4 regions of the Alloyangia pacifica genome follow, and region 1 is predicted to be linked to each of the others. Evidence: riboswitches for the same ligand, from Rfam matches in the RefSeq annotation. Region 1 holds a riboswitch; each other region holds the start of a gene.
What was found. A riboswitch is a leader RNA that binds a small molecule or an ion and turns the genes downstream of it on or off. The one in region 1 is predicted to bind cobalamin.
Positions count from the first base shown of each region.

Region 2: another riboswitch for cobalamin. It lies ahead of nrdH (glutaredoxin-like protein NrdH); the one in region 1 lies ahead of CEW88_RS15070 (TonB-dependent receptor plug domain-containing protein).
Region 3: another riboswitch for cobalamin. It lies ahead of CEW88_RS21635 (energy-coupling factor ABC transporter permease); the one in region 1 lies ahead of CEW88_RS15070 (TonB-dependent receptor plug domain-containing protein).
Region 4: another riboswitch for cobalamin. It lies ahead of CEW88_RS24815 (ABC transporter substrate-binding protein); the one in region 1 lies ahead of CEW88_RS15070 (TonB-dependent receptor plug domain-containing protein).

Region 1 is NZ_CP022190.1:446,158-449,533, reverse strand. It holds gene CEW88_RS15075 (FtsX-like permease family protein) at 1-1,126, shown strand, start outside; cobalamin riboswitch at 1,186-1,390, shown strand; gene CEW88_RS15070 (TonB-dependent receptor plug domain-containing protein) at 1,503-3,338, shown strand; gene CEW88_RS15065 (ABC transporter substrate-binding protein) at 3,338-3,376, shown strand, end outside.
Region 2 is NZ_CP022190.1:885,822-889,197, forward strand. It holds gene nrdE (class 1b ribonucleoside-diphosphate reductase subunit alpha) at 1-1,349, opposite strand, end outside; gene nrdI (class Ib ribonucleoside-diphosphate reductase assembly flavoprotein NrdI) at 1,334-1,747, opposite strand; gene nrdH (glutaredoxin-like protein NrdH) at 1,779-2,000, opposite strand; cobalamin riboswitch at 2,097-2,297, opposite strand; gene CEW88_RS17080 (asparaginase) at 2,728-3,376, shown strand, end outside.
Region 3 is NZ_CP022192.1:34,109-37,484, reverse strand. It holds gene cobF (precorrin-6A synthase (deacetylating)) at 72-824, opposite strand; gene CEW88_RS21635 (energy-coupling factor ABC transporter permease) at 878-1,552, opposite strand; cobalamin riboswitch at 1,607-1,785, opposite strand; gene CEW88_RS21630 (cobyrinate a,c-diamide synthase) at 1,781-3,154, opposite strand; gene cobM (precorrin-4 C(11)-methyltransferase) at 3,147-3,376, opposite strand, start outside.
Region 4 is NZ_CP022190.1:97,327-100,702, reverse strand. It holds gene CEW88_RS13475 (FecCD family ABC transporter permease) at 1-216, opposite strand, end outside; gene CEW88_RS24815 (ABC transporter substrate-binding protein) at 246-1,286, opposite strand; cobalamin riboswitch at 1,343-1,557, opposite strand; gene CEW88_RS13470 (ABC transporter ATP-binding protein) at 1,522-3,018, opposite strand; gene CEW88_RS13465 (ABC transporter permease) at 3,015-3,376, opposite strand, start outside.

The DNA.
Region 1 (3,376 bases):
CAAGTTCGATGTCATCGTCGCAGCGCCGGGCAGCGAGCTGACTGCCCTCTTCGCCTCGGTCTTCCTGCAGCCCTCGGACATGGGGCTGGTTTCGGGCACCGCCTACGCCGAGATCGCCGGTCACCCGCAGGTCTCCATCGCCGCGCCGCTGGCGTTCGGAGACAGCTACGGCAGCGCGCCGGTGGTCGGCACCACTGCGGACTTCCTGCGCCATCTTTCCGAGGACCGGATTGAGGGGCGGCTCTGGGAGGATCACGCCGAGGCGGTGATCGGCGCGCTGATGCCGCTGGAGATCGGCGCAGGCTTCACCCCCGCGCATGGCACCGGAGACGCCGCCGATCCCGAGGCGCATGGCGGCAGCCACCAGGCGGTAGGGGCAGAGGACCATGATGGAGACACTCTCCACGACGAGGCCCACGACCATGGCGCAGCGATCACCGTGGTCGGCCGCATGGCGCCCACCGGCACGCCCTGGGATCGGGCGATCCTGATCCCGGTCGAATACGTCTGGGAGATTCACGGGCTCGCCAACGGCCACGCGCCGGACAATGAGGCCCGGATCGGCGCGCCTTTCGATCCCGAGTATTTTCCCGGCACCCCCGCCGTGGTGGTGCGAGCGCAGGAGCTCTGGGCCAATTACGCGCTGCGTTCCGAGTTCACCCGGGACGGCGAAACCATGGCCTTCTTCCCCGGCGCGGTGCTTTCGCGGCTCTACCGAGTGATGGGCGACGTGCGCCAGGCGATGTCGGTGATGGCGCTGGTCACACAGGGGCTGGTGGCGGCGAGCGTGCTCACCGGGCTCTTCATCCTCACCCGCCTCTTCCGCCGCCAGATCGCGCTGCTGCGCGCGCTCGGCGCGCCCCGGCGCTTCGTCTTCGCCACGGTCTGGGCCTTCTGCGCGGTGCTGCTGCTCGCGGGGGCGCTGCTCGGACTGGCGGTTGGCTGGGGCGCGGCGGAGCTGCTGTCGCGCGTGCTGAGCGCCCGCACCGACATCGCGATCTCGGCCCTGCCGGGCTGGACCGAGCTGCACCTGCTGGCCGGCTTCGTCTCGCTCGCCCTGCTGCTGTCCCTGCTGCCCGCCGCCGTGGTGCTGCGCCAGCCGCTCCTGGACGGGCTGCGGAGCTGAGCCCGCGCGCCTCAAGGTGTCCGACCGTTTCTGATCATTGCGCGCCGCGCGGCGAGTCGCTATGCCGTCCCTGCTTCGGTTCCGGGCGGCTTGCTGCCCGGTGAATAGGGAATGCGGTGCGGGCGGCCTGCCCAACTCCGTGACTGCCCCCGCAACTGTAGGCGGAGAGCGACGCCGGACCTAAGTCACTGCCTTTCGGGGCGGGAAGACCCGGCCAAGCGATGACCCGCGAGTCAGGAGACCTGCCGAAGCCGATCACCCAGTCCCGGCGCGGGGAGCGCCGCGGGCGACGGACCTTCCGTAGAGGTGGCATCACGCTAACCGTCTGCGGCAGGGGACTCCCTTCCGGCGACAAGAAAAGAACGGAAAAGGGACCATGAAGCCATCGCAGCGCGCAGCGCTCTTCACAGCCACCGCCCTCACCACGCTCGGCCTGACCGGCACCGCCTTCGCGCAGGAGGCCACCGACCTCGGCACGCTGACCCTCAGCGCCAATCGCGGCGAAAGCACCGAGCTTGCGCGCAGCGGCGTGACGGTGGAGGTGGTCACCAATGAAGACCTCGAGCAAAGCGGCGAGACGCTGCTCGCCGACCACCTCGCGCGGCTGTCCGGCGTCAGCGTATCGAGTAACGGCGGTATCGGCGGGCTCACCTACATGCGCATTCGCGGCCTCTCGAGCCGATATGTTGGCGTCTACATCGATGGTATCGACGTCACCGACACCTCGGCGCCTCAGATCCAATACGACTTCGGCACCTTGACCACCGGCGGCATCAGTCGCATCGAGGTGCTGAAGGGCTCGCAATCGGCGCTCTACGGCTCCGAGGCGATCGGCGGCGTGGTGAACATCACCACCAACCGCGCCACCGAGGAAGGGCTAAGCCAGAGCGTCGAAGCCGAATACGGCAGCTATGACACCCGCAAGCTGGGCTACAACCTCAGCTACCTTGGCACGCGCGGCAGTTTCGCCTCGTCGCTGAGTTACATCAAGACCGACGGCTATTCCGCCGCCGACGAAGACGACGGCAACGACGAGGCCGACGGTCACGAGGCCACCCGTCTTAGCTTCTCGGGCGACTACGCGCTGACCGACACGGTGACCCTGGGCGGCGCGGCCTTCTGGGAAAAAAGCAGCCACGATTACGACGAGTTCGGCCCGATGGACGGCGTCACGCACGACGAGAAGGTTGAGGGCGAGCAATACGGCGCGCGGGCTTTCGCGCGCGTGGAAACCGGCGGCGTCAGCCACGAGTTTTCGGCGCAGGCCTTCGAGACCGACCGCACCGACACCTACGAGGGGTCGGATACTGACTATCTCGGCCAGCGCCGCGGCCTCGGCTACGAGGGCCAGACCGAACTTGGCGCCGCAACCCTCACCTTCGGCGCCGATTACATGCGCGAGGAGTTCGAGGTGCTCAGCGCATGGGGTGACAGCGAAGGCGACTACGCGACCTTCGGAATCTGGGCACAGGCCGACTGGCACCTGAGCGACAAGCTGGAACTGGTCACCGCCCTGCGCCACGACGACCACTCCGAATTCGGCGGCAAGACCACGGGCCGAATCTCGCTGGCCTACCTTCCGAACCCCGACCTCACGCTGCGTGCCAGCGTCGGCACGGGCTTTCGCGCGCCCTCTCCCTACGAGCTCTACTCAACCGGCTCAGGTAACCCGGTTCTCGAGCCCGAGACCTCGGTGAGCTACGAGCTCGGCGTCGAACAGCGCTTCGGCGCGGGCTACCTCGGCGCGGCCCTCTTCCGCACCGAGATCACCGACCTCATTGACTACAACTACCCAAATTACGTGCAGATCGACGGCACCAGCTGGACGCAGGGCGTGGAACTGACCGGCGGGGTGAACCTGTCCGAGGCGCTGTCGCTTGCCGCCGCCTACACCTGGACCGACAGCAAGGACGCGCAGACCGGCGACCGCCTGTCCCGCGTGCCGCTGCACGACCTGTCGCTGTCGCTCGACGCCGATGTGACCGATGCTTTCCGTGCCGGCCTGACGGTGCAGCATGTCTCGGGCCTCGAGGATGCCGACGAGACGCTGGACGATTACACCGTCGCCAACATGAACCTGCGCTACGCCCTGTCGGACCAAGCCGAGCTCTACCTACGGGTCGAGAACCTCTTCGACGAGGATTACCAGGTGGTGAAGGGCTACGGCACCTCGGACCGCGCCGCCTATTTCGGCGTAAGGGCGAGCTTCTGATGCTGCGGCGCGCGCTGATCCTGCTGTCCCTGCTCGCG
Region 2 (3,376 bases), 440 kb from region 1:
GGCACGCTGTCGATCGCCGACATTTCCGACACGGCGGTGAGCGCGCGGATCGCGGTCTCGATCGAGGCGCCGAAGTCCGGGCCGTCCATGGTCTTGGCGATGTTCATCGAGCCGAGGTTGCACGAAATGTCGGTGCCCAGCTTCGAGTAGCTCAGGTCGTCGTTGAACTCCGACGCCTCGGCCACCTGCAGGATCTCCGAGCAGAGGTTCGACATGGTGATGCGCCCGTCGACCGGGTTGGCTTCGTTCACCGTGTCCTCGAACATGATGTAGGGATAGCCGCTCTCGAACTGGATCTCGGCCAGCGTCTGGAAGAAGGCGCGGGCGTTGATCTTGGTCTTGCGGATGCGCTTGTCCTCGACCATCTCCTCGTATTTCTCGGTGACCGAGATTTCGGAGAAGGGCACGCCGTAGACCTTCTGCACGTCATGCGGCGAGAAGAGATACATCGGCTCGTTGCGCTTGGCGAGCTCGAAGGTCACGTCGGGGATCACCACGCCAAGGCTGAGCGTCTTGATGCGGATCTTCTCATCGGCGTTCTCGCGCTTGGTGTCGAGGAACTTGAGGATGTCGGGGTGGTGCGCGTTCAGATAGACCGCGCCCGCGCCCTGACGCGCACCCAGCTGGTTGGCATAGGAGAAGCTGTCTTCGAGCAGCTTCATCACAGGGATGACGCCCGAGGACTGGTTCTCGATGCCCTTGATCGGCGCGCCGGCCTCGCGGATGTTGGTCAGCATCAGGGCGACGCCGCCGCCGCGCTTGGACAGCTGCAGCGACGAGTTGATCGCCCGGCCGATGCTTTCCATGTTGTCTTCGATGCGCAGCAGGAAGCAGGAGATCAGCTCGCCCCGGCTCTTCTTACCGGCGTTGAGGAAGGTCGGCGTGGCGGGCTGGAAGCGGCCCGAGAGCATCTCTTCCATGAACGACATCGCCAGCGCCTCGTCGCCGCGTGCCAACGCCAGCGCCACCATGACGACGCGGTCCTCGTAGCGCTCGAGGAAGCGTTTCCCGTCACGCGTCTTCAGCGTGTAGGAGGTGTAATACTTGAACGCGCCGAGAAAGGTCGGGAAGCGGAACTTCTTGGCAAAGGCCGCGTCCCAGATCTTCTGCAGGAAGGCGGGCGGGTATTGCTCGAGCACCTCCGCCTCGTAATAGCCTTCCTCGACGAGGTAGCCGAGCTTTTCCGTCAGCGAGTGGAAGAACACGGTGTTCTGGTTCACGTGCTGAAGGAAATACTGCCGCGCCGCCATCCGGTCGGCCTCGAAGCGGATGTTGCCGTCCGCATCGTAGAGGTTCAGCATGGCGTTGAGCGCGTGGTAGTCCAGCGTCTCGTTCAGGCGGTCAAGCATGGGGTCCCCCAGAAAGCGTCGAGCCCGTCGTTGACGCGGGCGAAATCCTTGGTCGTTCCCGCCAGCTCAAACGAGTAGAGCAGGGGGACATTGCATTTTTGCGCGATGACGCGGCCCGCGAGCGCGAAGGTCTCGCCGAAGTTGCGATTGCCGCTGGCGATCACGCCGCGCAGCAGCGCGCGGCGGGACGGGTCGTTGAGAAAGCGGATCACCTGCTTCGGCACCGCGCCGCGGCCTTCGCCGTCGGCATAGGTCGGGCAGATCAGCACAAAGGGATCGCGCGGATCGGGCGTCAGTTCCTTGGGCGACACCGGGATGCGCAGCGCCGCCCGGCCGAGGCTGGCGACGAAGCGCGCGGTGTTGCCGCTGGCAGAGGAGAAGAAGACGAGCCCCGACATGGTCGATCCCTTGTTGCCGATCCCGCCGCGATCAGCTCGCGAGGCGGGCGATCAGGTCCGGACGGAAGCCCGACCAGTGGTCTTCGCCAAAGGTCACGACGGGGGCCTGGCGGTAGCCGAGCTCGGTGACCAGCGACATGGCCGCGTCGTCCTCGGTGAGGTCGATCACGTTGTAGTCCAGCCCCTTGGCATCGAGCGCGCGGGTGGTGGCAGTGCACTGCACGCAGGCGGGTTTCGAATAGACGGTGATCATGCTCTTGCGTCCTCAGCTGCGAAGGCGGGGACGCGTCACCGCGCAGGCCTTGTGCCTGACGCGGTCCTCGCACGCCCCGAACCCTCCGTTCGTGGTCATTCTGTCAGGCCTTCGGCAGGTCTCCTGGCTTGGCGGGTCGTGGGTCCGGCCGCGCCTTCCCGGGATGTCCCAGTGGCTCATTGGGCCTTCACTCGCCGCTTACAGTTGCGGGGGCAGCACCGGTGTTACACCGGTTTCCCTCTTAGCGCCGCGCCGGGCCGTCGCCCGACTCGATGAACCGAAAAGCAACTATATCTAGAACAGGATGCAGGTCATGCGTCAATATCCTGTTGTGCGAGCCCGACTTCAAAAAATTTTTCAGCCTCTGTGTGCAGCAAGTCGGCCACGGTGGACACCCTTGGAGCGGCCTTTGCAAGGGGTTGCGCGGGCCATGCATTCTCGACAACTCGGCCCTGCAGGAATGTGCGTTGCCCGGGCCAGGGAGGGCCCCTAAATGTGCCCCTGTCGACGCGGCAACGCGTTCAAGGATTTTTTCGGGGTGTTTCTCCTCCTCCCTCAGCCCCGGAAATCGGCGGCGGCCCTTCTCCTCCTCCCTTGGGGCCGCCGCATCCTCCCTTCCTCCGCAAGCTTCCTGATAGGCGCGCGCCGCCAAGCGATCTGGCTTTCGCCCGCCCGCGCGCATATGCAGACATCACGCACCGTCAGTTCAGCCCTGCAGGAGGTCCGCATGTCCCATATCGTTCTCGTCGCCACCGGTGGCACAATTGCCTCCTATGCCAAGACCGAGGGCGGCGCGGTCACCGCCGGGCTGAGCGGCGACAGGCTGCTCGAAAGCCTGCACGCACCACTGCCCGGGATCACCGTCGAGGTCGACAACATCGAGGCCGCGGGCAGCAACGCGCTGACGCTCGAGACGATTCACAAGCTCTGTCGCCACATCGACGCCCGACTGGCCGAGCCCGGGGTGGATGGCGTCGTCGTCACCCATGGTACCGATACCATGGAGGAGAGCGCCTTTCTCGCGCGGCTGCTGGTCAGGTCCGACAAGCCAGTGGTCTTCACCGGCGCACAGCGCCACGCGGGCCAGGCCGACACCGACGGGCCGCGCAACATGCACGACGCGCTGCTCTGCGCGGCGGCGCCGGATCTGGCCGGCGTGGGTGCGGTCATCGTCTTCGAGGGCGAAATCCACGGCGCGCGCTACGTCAGCAAGGTGCACAGCTCGCGCGTGGACACCTTCCGCTCGAACGGCCATGGCAAGCTGGGCGAGATCGACGAGGGCGAGGTGCATCTCTACACGCGCCCTGCGCGCCCGCGCGAGGTGATCGACGCGCCGTCGCTGGACCCGAACGTCGAGCTTATCGCGCTCGGGCTCG
Region 3 (3,376 bases), on a different replicon from region 1:
CGGCACCAAGGCTTTTCGTTTGGGGCTTCCGGGGACGAAGGGCCGGGATCCGGTCGTCGGACACGCAGGCGTCAGTCTGCGCCGTCCGCGGAGGCACGGCGAAGCAGGTAGGTGTCCATGATCCAGCCATGCTTCGCCCGCGCCGTCTGCCGCAGGGCGATGATCTCCTGCGCGACCTCGGCCAGCGGGCCGGAGCGGAGGATCTGCGCCGGGCTGCCGAGGTAGGCCCCCCACCAGATGTGCAGCCCCTCGGCAGGGAGCCCCGCGAAGCTGCATTCCCCGTCGAGCATCACCACCACGGTCTCCTCGCTCGAGGGCCAGCCCTGCGCGCGGAGGCGCCGCCCGGTGGTGAGTTTTACCGCGCCGTTCACGCTGTTGAGCGGGATCGCATGGGCGGCGGTCAGCGCCTGGATCGCGGTGATGCCGGGGACCACCCGCAGCCTCGGGGGCGGCAGCAGGCGCCCGGCGATGCGCAGCGTGCTGTCGTAGAGCGCGGGATCTCCCCAGACCAGCAGGGCGACCGGCCCCTCCGGCGCGCCGTGCAGCGCCGCGATCCAGCGCCGGGCGATCTCGTCGTGCCAGGCGGCGACGCGCTCGACATAGGGAAGCGCCGGATCGCGCACGGGGTAGGTGAAGGTGCGGATCTCGGCGTTTGTGCCCGCGGCCTCGAGGATCACCTGGCGCAGTGCCCGGAGGTCGTCTTTCGCCTCGCCCTTCAGCGGCAGCAGGATGACCGCCGCGTCGCGCAGCGCCTGCACCCCCTCGAGGGTCACATGGCCGGGGCTGCCGGTGCCGATGCCGACAAGCCAGAGGTCCTGGATCATGGAGTTGTCCTTGCGGTGGGTGCCCGGCCCCGCTCTGGGGACCGGGCGCTTGGTCAGGCGGTATAGAGCCTTGGCGCGAAGAGCCGGCCGAGCCCGGTGTCGCGCAGCGATTTCGCGGCGGCAAGCGCGGCGAGATCGGCCAGCGGCTCGATCAGCAGCACCAGCATGTAGGCGCCGCCGAAGGTCAGCACCGCGCCGAAGGTCTCGGCCGAGACGCCCTGGCCGTAGAAGACCCAGAAGGCGACCCAGGCGACGACCCCGGCCTGGAACACACCCGAGAGCTTCAGCACGTCGGCATAGCGCAGGTCCACATAGGCCGTGTCGGCGGGCACCACACGACGGGCGAGCGCCGCGGTTGCAAAGAGCGGCACCAGAAGCGTGGTGACATTGACGAAATACATCGGCAGGTCGCTGGGCGCGAAGAACAGCCCCTGCACCAGCAGACCCAGCGCCAGACCCATCGCGGCGGGCGCGGTGCCGAGCAGCAGGAAAAGTGTCGAGCCGAGGATGAAATGCACCTCAGAGACACCGACCGGGAAGTGCGGCAGCACCTCGAAGAAAACGAAGGTGCCAACGGCGGCCATCAGCGTGCGCGCGGCGAGCGAAACGAGATTGCTGCGCGCCGCGTCCTCTGCGGCGAGCTTGGCGGTATAGCCCGCGGCGCCTGCCGCGGTGACGGCGGCGAAGGCAAGTTTGGCGCCGTCTACGACGCCGGGTTCGATATGCATGATATTTCCTTTACGTGTGGCTGCCCCACCGGCAGCGAAATTGCCCCTGAGGGCGGGAAAGGGGGTCGCATGGCAGGTTTCCTGACTCGCGGATCGTCGCGCCTCGGCCCTTCCCGGCATGCCTGCCAGTGGATCTTCCTCGGCGCTCCTCGCTTACAGTTGCGGGGGCAGTCCGGGCCTCTCACCCGGTTCCCTTGCGTCCCGTGCGGGACACCATGCGGGGTCGGCTCAGCGCCGTGCTTTGGTCTGGATGCGCGCCTCCTCTTGTGCTTGTGCGCGGGGGGCAGACGGCTCCTCCGCCGAAATCAGGTGAAAGAAGGTTCCCGTGACCTGCCCGCGCCGCGAGCCGGTCTCGGCCACCGGGGCGCCATCGGCATCGGCGACCTCGGCCAGCGGCGGGTCGGGTTGCTCCAAAATGGTGGAGTAATGGAACTCATGGCCGCGCAGCGCCGCCCCGGCGTCGAAGCCCGGCATCGGCGCGCGCAGCACCGCGCGGCGATAGCCCAAGTGAAACTTGCGGGTCTCGTAGCTGGTGACGAGGCCCAGCAGGCCCGCCATTTCGTGCCGCCTGCCGCCTTTGTCGATCAGCCCCGCGCCAAGGGCCATGTAGCCGCCGCACTCGCCGTGGACGGGGCGCGTCTCGGCATGGCGGCGCAACCCGGCGCGGAAGGTGTCGGCGGCGGCAAGGCGCCCGGCGTGCAGTTCGGGGTAGCCTCCGGGCAGCCAGACCAGATCGGCCCCGGCGGCGGGCGGCTCATCGGCGAGCGGCGAGAACGGCAGGACCTCGGCCCCGGCGGCGCGCCAGCCTTCGAGAAGGTGCGGATAGGTGAAGGAAAAGGCCGCGTCCTGCGCCAGCGCGATGCGCTGCGCCGGGGGTCTGGGCAGGGCTGGCGCATCCTCGGGAAACGGCCCGCCCGCCGCGGCGGTGCGGAGCGCGGCAAGGTCCACGTGCTCGCGCAGGAAGGCGGCATAACCGGCGATGGCGGCTTCGAGGTCCGGATGCTCCACGGCCTGAATGAGGCCAAGGTGCCGCTCCGGCAGGGTCAGGTCGCCGCGCCGGGGCAGCACGCCGAGCACCGGCAGCCCGGCGCGCTCCATCCCGAGCCGCGTGAGCCGCTCGTGGCGGGGCGAGGCAACGCGGTTGAGGATCACCCCGGCGAAGGGCAGATCGGGCATGTACTGCCGGAACCCCAGCGCCGTTGCGGCGGCGGATTGCGCCTGACCGCCCACGTCGAGCACCAGCACCACCGGCCAGCCCATCGCCCGCGCCGTCTCGGCGCTGCTGCCAAAGCCCTGCTGACCGCGCGTGGCGACCCCGTCGTAGAGCCCCATCGAGCCCTCGGCGAGGCTGATGTCCGCCCCCGCCGCCTGCGCCGCGATCGCCTGCCAGAGGTGTGGTCCCATGGCCCAGCCGTCGAGGTTGAAGCTTGGCCGCCCGCTGGCGGCGCGGTGGAAGGCCGGGTCGATGTAGTCGGGGCCGGACTTGAAGGGCTGAACCGCCAAGCCGTCCTCCGCCAGCGCCCGCAGCAGCCCCAGCATCACCGTGGTCTTGCCGGTGCCCGACGAGGGCGCCGAGACCAGAAGTCCGGGAACCTCAGCCATCGGTCTGCGCCTCCTGCTCGGGGGTCCAGCCACTCCACGGGCTCTCGGCGCTTTGCGGGCGGTAGCGGCGGTCGTAGTCGGCTGCGTAAAGGCAGCTCTCGTCAAAGCCCTCGCCCGCCAGCGCCGGGCCGACGAGGATGAGCGCGGTGCGGGTGATGCCCGCGCCGAGCTTGCCCTCGATGTCCGACAGCGTGCCGCGCAGGATCACCTCGTCGGGCCAAC
Region 4 (3,376 bases), 350 kb from region 1:
GGCGCACATGGCGACCACCGCCCGGCTCAGCCGGTAGTGCCAGACGATCCCGTCGCGGATCGGATCGACCGCAAGGTCGAGCCCGAAGAGTCGGTTGGCCAGCGTAGACAGGGCCTCGCGCGGGGTCACGCTGATCTCGCCGAAGAGAACCGCGCAGCAGGTCGCGAGGGTGAGGGCGACGCCACCGGCAAGCACGAAGGACCCCAGCCCCGTCAGAGGGCCGGAGCGGGTCCGGCGCGAAACGCTCACCGCGTAAGACCGATGTCTTTCAGGCCCGTCGAAAGGACCTCGACCCCGTCGACGGCCCGAAGCGTCGGGTTCATCGAATGCGCGGGCATCTCGATCAGATGTCCCGCACGCACTGCGCGCAGCTGGCTGGCAACCGGATCGCTTTCCAGAAACGCGCGTTTCGCCGCCACGTCGTCGCCGGGGAGGTTGCGCCGCTCCATGGTGCCAAGCACGATCACATCCGGATCGAGCTCTGAAATCGTCTCCCAGCCAACCAGCGGCCATTCCTCGTCCGAGGTGATCACGTTGCGCACCCCCAGAGCTTCGGAAATCCATGCCGGCGCCCCGAACCGCCCGGCCACATAGGCTTCGCCGGCGATCTCGGGCGACGAGAACCAGTAGAGCACCGAGACGTCCCTTGCCTGCAGCGCTGCCGCACCCGCCGTGGCCGCCTCGATCCGGGCGGCATTGGCAGCAACCAGGTCAGCCCCCCGCGCCGGCACGCCGAAGATCTGGGCCAGTTCGGTGATCTCGCGGTTCAGCAGATCGTCGCTCCAGGCCTGCGCGCGGACGCCGTCGCCGCTGCCGGCACTGAAGTCGCTCTTGGCGCATTCCGCAGGCGAGACATAGGTGCTGATGCCGAAATCGTCGAACTGCGCGAAGGTGCCAACCCGGGCCTGATCCGGGGCGATGTCGTTGATCCACTGCGCCGCGACGAAATCGGGGCGGGTCTTCAGCACGGCCTCGAAACCGGGCGAGTTGTCGGCGATGCGCGGCACGGCTTGCCCCGCGTAGGCCAGCGGCGCTGGCAGCGGCGCGAGCCAGATGGCGGTCCCGACGATATGCTCGGCGAGGCCGAGCGAGAGCAAAATCTCCGTCGTGCCTTGGCCGATCGAGACCACGCGCTCGGGCGGCTTGGCATAGGTCGTCACACGGTCGCAGTTGGGGATCTGCAACGGGTAGTCGGTCGATTCTGCAAATGTCGTTTCAGGAATGGGCAGCAAGGCGCAGCACAGCAGCGCAAGGCCGCGGAGGCGGCCCGAGGTTGTAAGAAACATCCGTATCCTTTCCCGGACACCCCGTCCGGTCGGTTGCGCAGGTGACGCCCCCGCGGGATCGCGGGGCCGGAACGGCAGGTCTCCTGACTTGCGGCCATGGTCCCGAAACCGCCTTCCCGCGCCATTTGGCCCAGTGGCTTCGCCCGGTAAGGGCGGGTGGCTCGGAACGGACGCTTACAGTTGCGGGGGCAGTCCCGGAGTCCGCGGCCCAAGGCCGCGTCACCGGGTTCCCTTTTCATCCCGGATGGGAACCGTTCGCGGCGAACCTCGGGGCGGCGCCGTGCTTTGTCAAGTTGCCATGCTCCCATCGGCCCGGCGTATCGGGGTCGCCCTGCATCCCGGCCGGGCAGTGAAGCGAAAGCCCCCGGTCGGCGGTCTTTGCCACCAGCGCCGGATCGTGGCTGACCAGCATGATGGCGCAGCCGTCGCGTTCGGCGGTGTCCACAAGCAGGCCGATGACCTCTGCCTGGGTGATCGGATCAAGACGCGAGGTCGGCTCATCGGCAAAGATGAAGGCCGGGCGCACCAGCAGCAGGCGCAGGATCGCCAGTCGCTGCAACTCCCCGCCCGAAACCTCGCTCGGCTTGCGACCCAGCAGCACCGGGGCAAGGCCGAGGCGCTCCATGTGGTGCTCGATCTGCCGCGGGTCCTGCCCATGCAGCCGCGCCACATCGCTCAGCGTGCGCTGAAGGCTCTGGTGCCGCGGAAAGGCCGCGACGGGATCCTGATACAGCTTCTGGTAGGCGCTCGCCCGCGATGCCGTGCGGGTGACGCGCCCGGCGGAGGGGCGGTGCAGCCCGAGCAGCACATCCCCCAGCGTCGATTTCCCACAGCCCGAGGGCCCGGTGATCCCGAAGATCTGCCCCGCGGCGATATCCAGCGACACATCACGGAAAAGCTCTCGGTCGCCGCGAGTCGCGGCGAGCCCCGCGGTTCGCACCACGCTGCTGCCCGCGGGCGCGGGCGCGCGCTTTTGCCATGTCTCGGGGTCTGCCGCGATCAGCCGGGCGGTGTAGTCGGAGGTTGGCGCGGCAAGGACATCGGCGGTGGGGCCGGACTCGACCACGCGGCCCTTGCGCAATACGACGATCTGACCGCCGACCCGCCGCGCCAGCGCAAGATCGTGGGTAATGACGATCAGCCCGCCGCCGCTGCCCACCTCCGCCATCAGCATCTCGGCCACATCGTCGCGGCGCGCGGCATCAAGCCCCTTGGTCGGCTCATCGGCGATGACGATCTGCGCACCCCCGGCCCGCGCCGCGGCGATGGCGACACGCTGCGCCATGCCGCCGGAGAGTTCATGTGGCAGTTTTGCTCCGGCACCCTGAAGCCCCAGCGCTGCCAGATCGTCACCGGCGCGGGTGCGAGCCTCGGCGGGGCTCAGGCCGCGCACCAGTTGATGCGCCTCGGCGACCTGCCGCGCGGCGGGCATTAACGGGTCCAGCGACAGCCACGGCTCCTGCGGCAGCACCGCGATCTGCCGCCCCCAGAGGCCGCGGAACTCGCGCGGCCGCGCGGCGCTGATCCGTCGCCCACCGATGTCGACCTCGCCCCGCGCCGAGAGGCTCTCGGGCAGCGTGCCCATGATTGCCTGCGCAAACAGGCTCTTGCCCGAGCCGGTCTCGCCGAGGATCACCAGCGGCACCCCCGGCTCCAGCGTGATCGACAGCGGCTCGACAAGCTGCGTGCCGCCGTCGTGGATGCAGATGTCCTTTGCGCTCAGAAGGGTCATGTCTCGCGGCTCCCGGCCAGAAGGGTGAGGCCCAGCAGCAGGCCGAAGGTGGCACTCACCGGCGCGAGCAGCGCATGCGGCGCCTCCTGCCAGTATGGCATGAGCTCGACCATCATCAGGCCAAGCTCGGGCGTCGGCGCGCGCATGCCGACGCTGACAAAGCCGAGCGCGGCGATGCCCATGATGGCCGTCGCCATGCCGAAGGCCCCCGCCGTCAGCATCATCGGGGCGATCTCCGGCCAGAGGTGGCGGCGGAAGACGTAGACCGGACCGAAGCCCAGAAGCCGGGTCGCCTGCACCGCCGGAGAGGCCAGCGTGTCGCGCACCGCGGCGCGGGTGAGGCGGAAGAACTCGACCC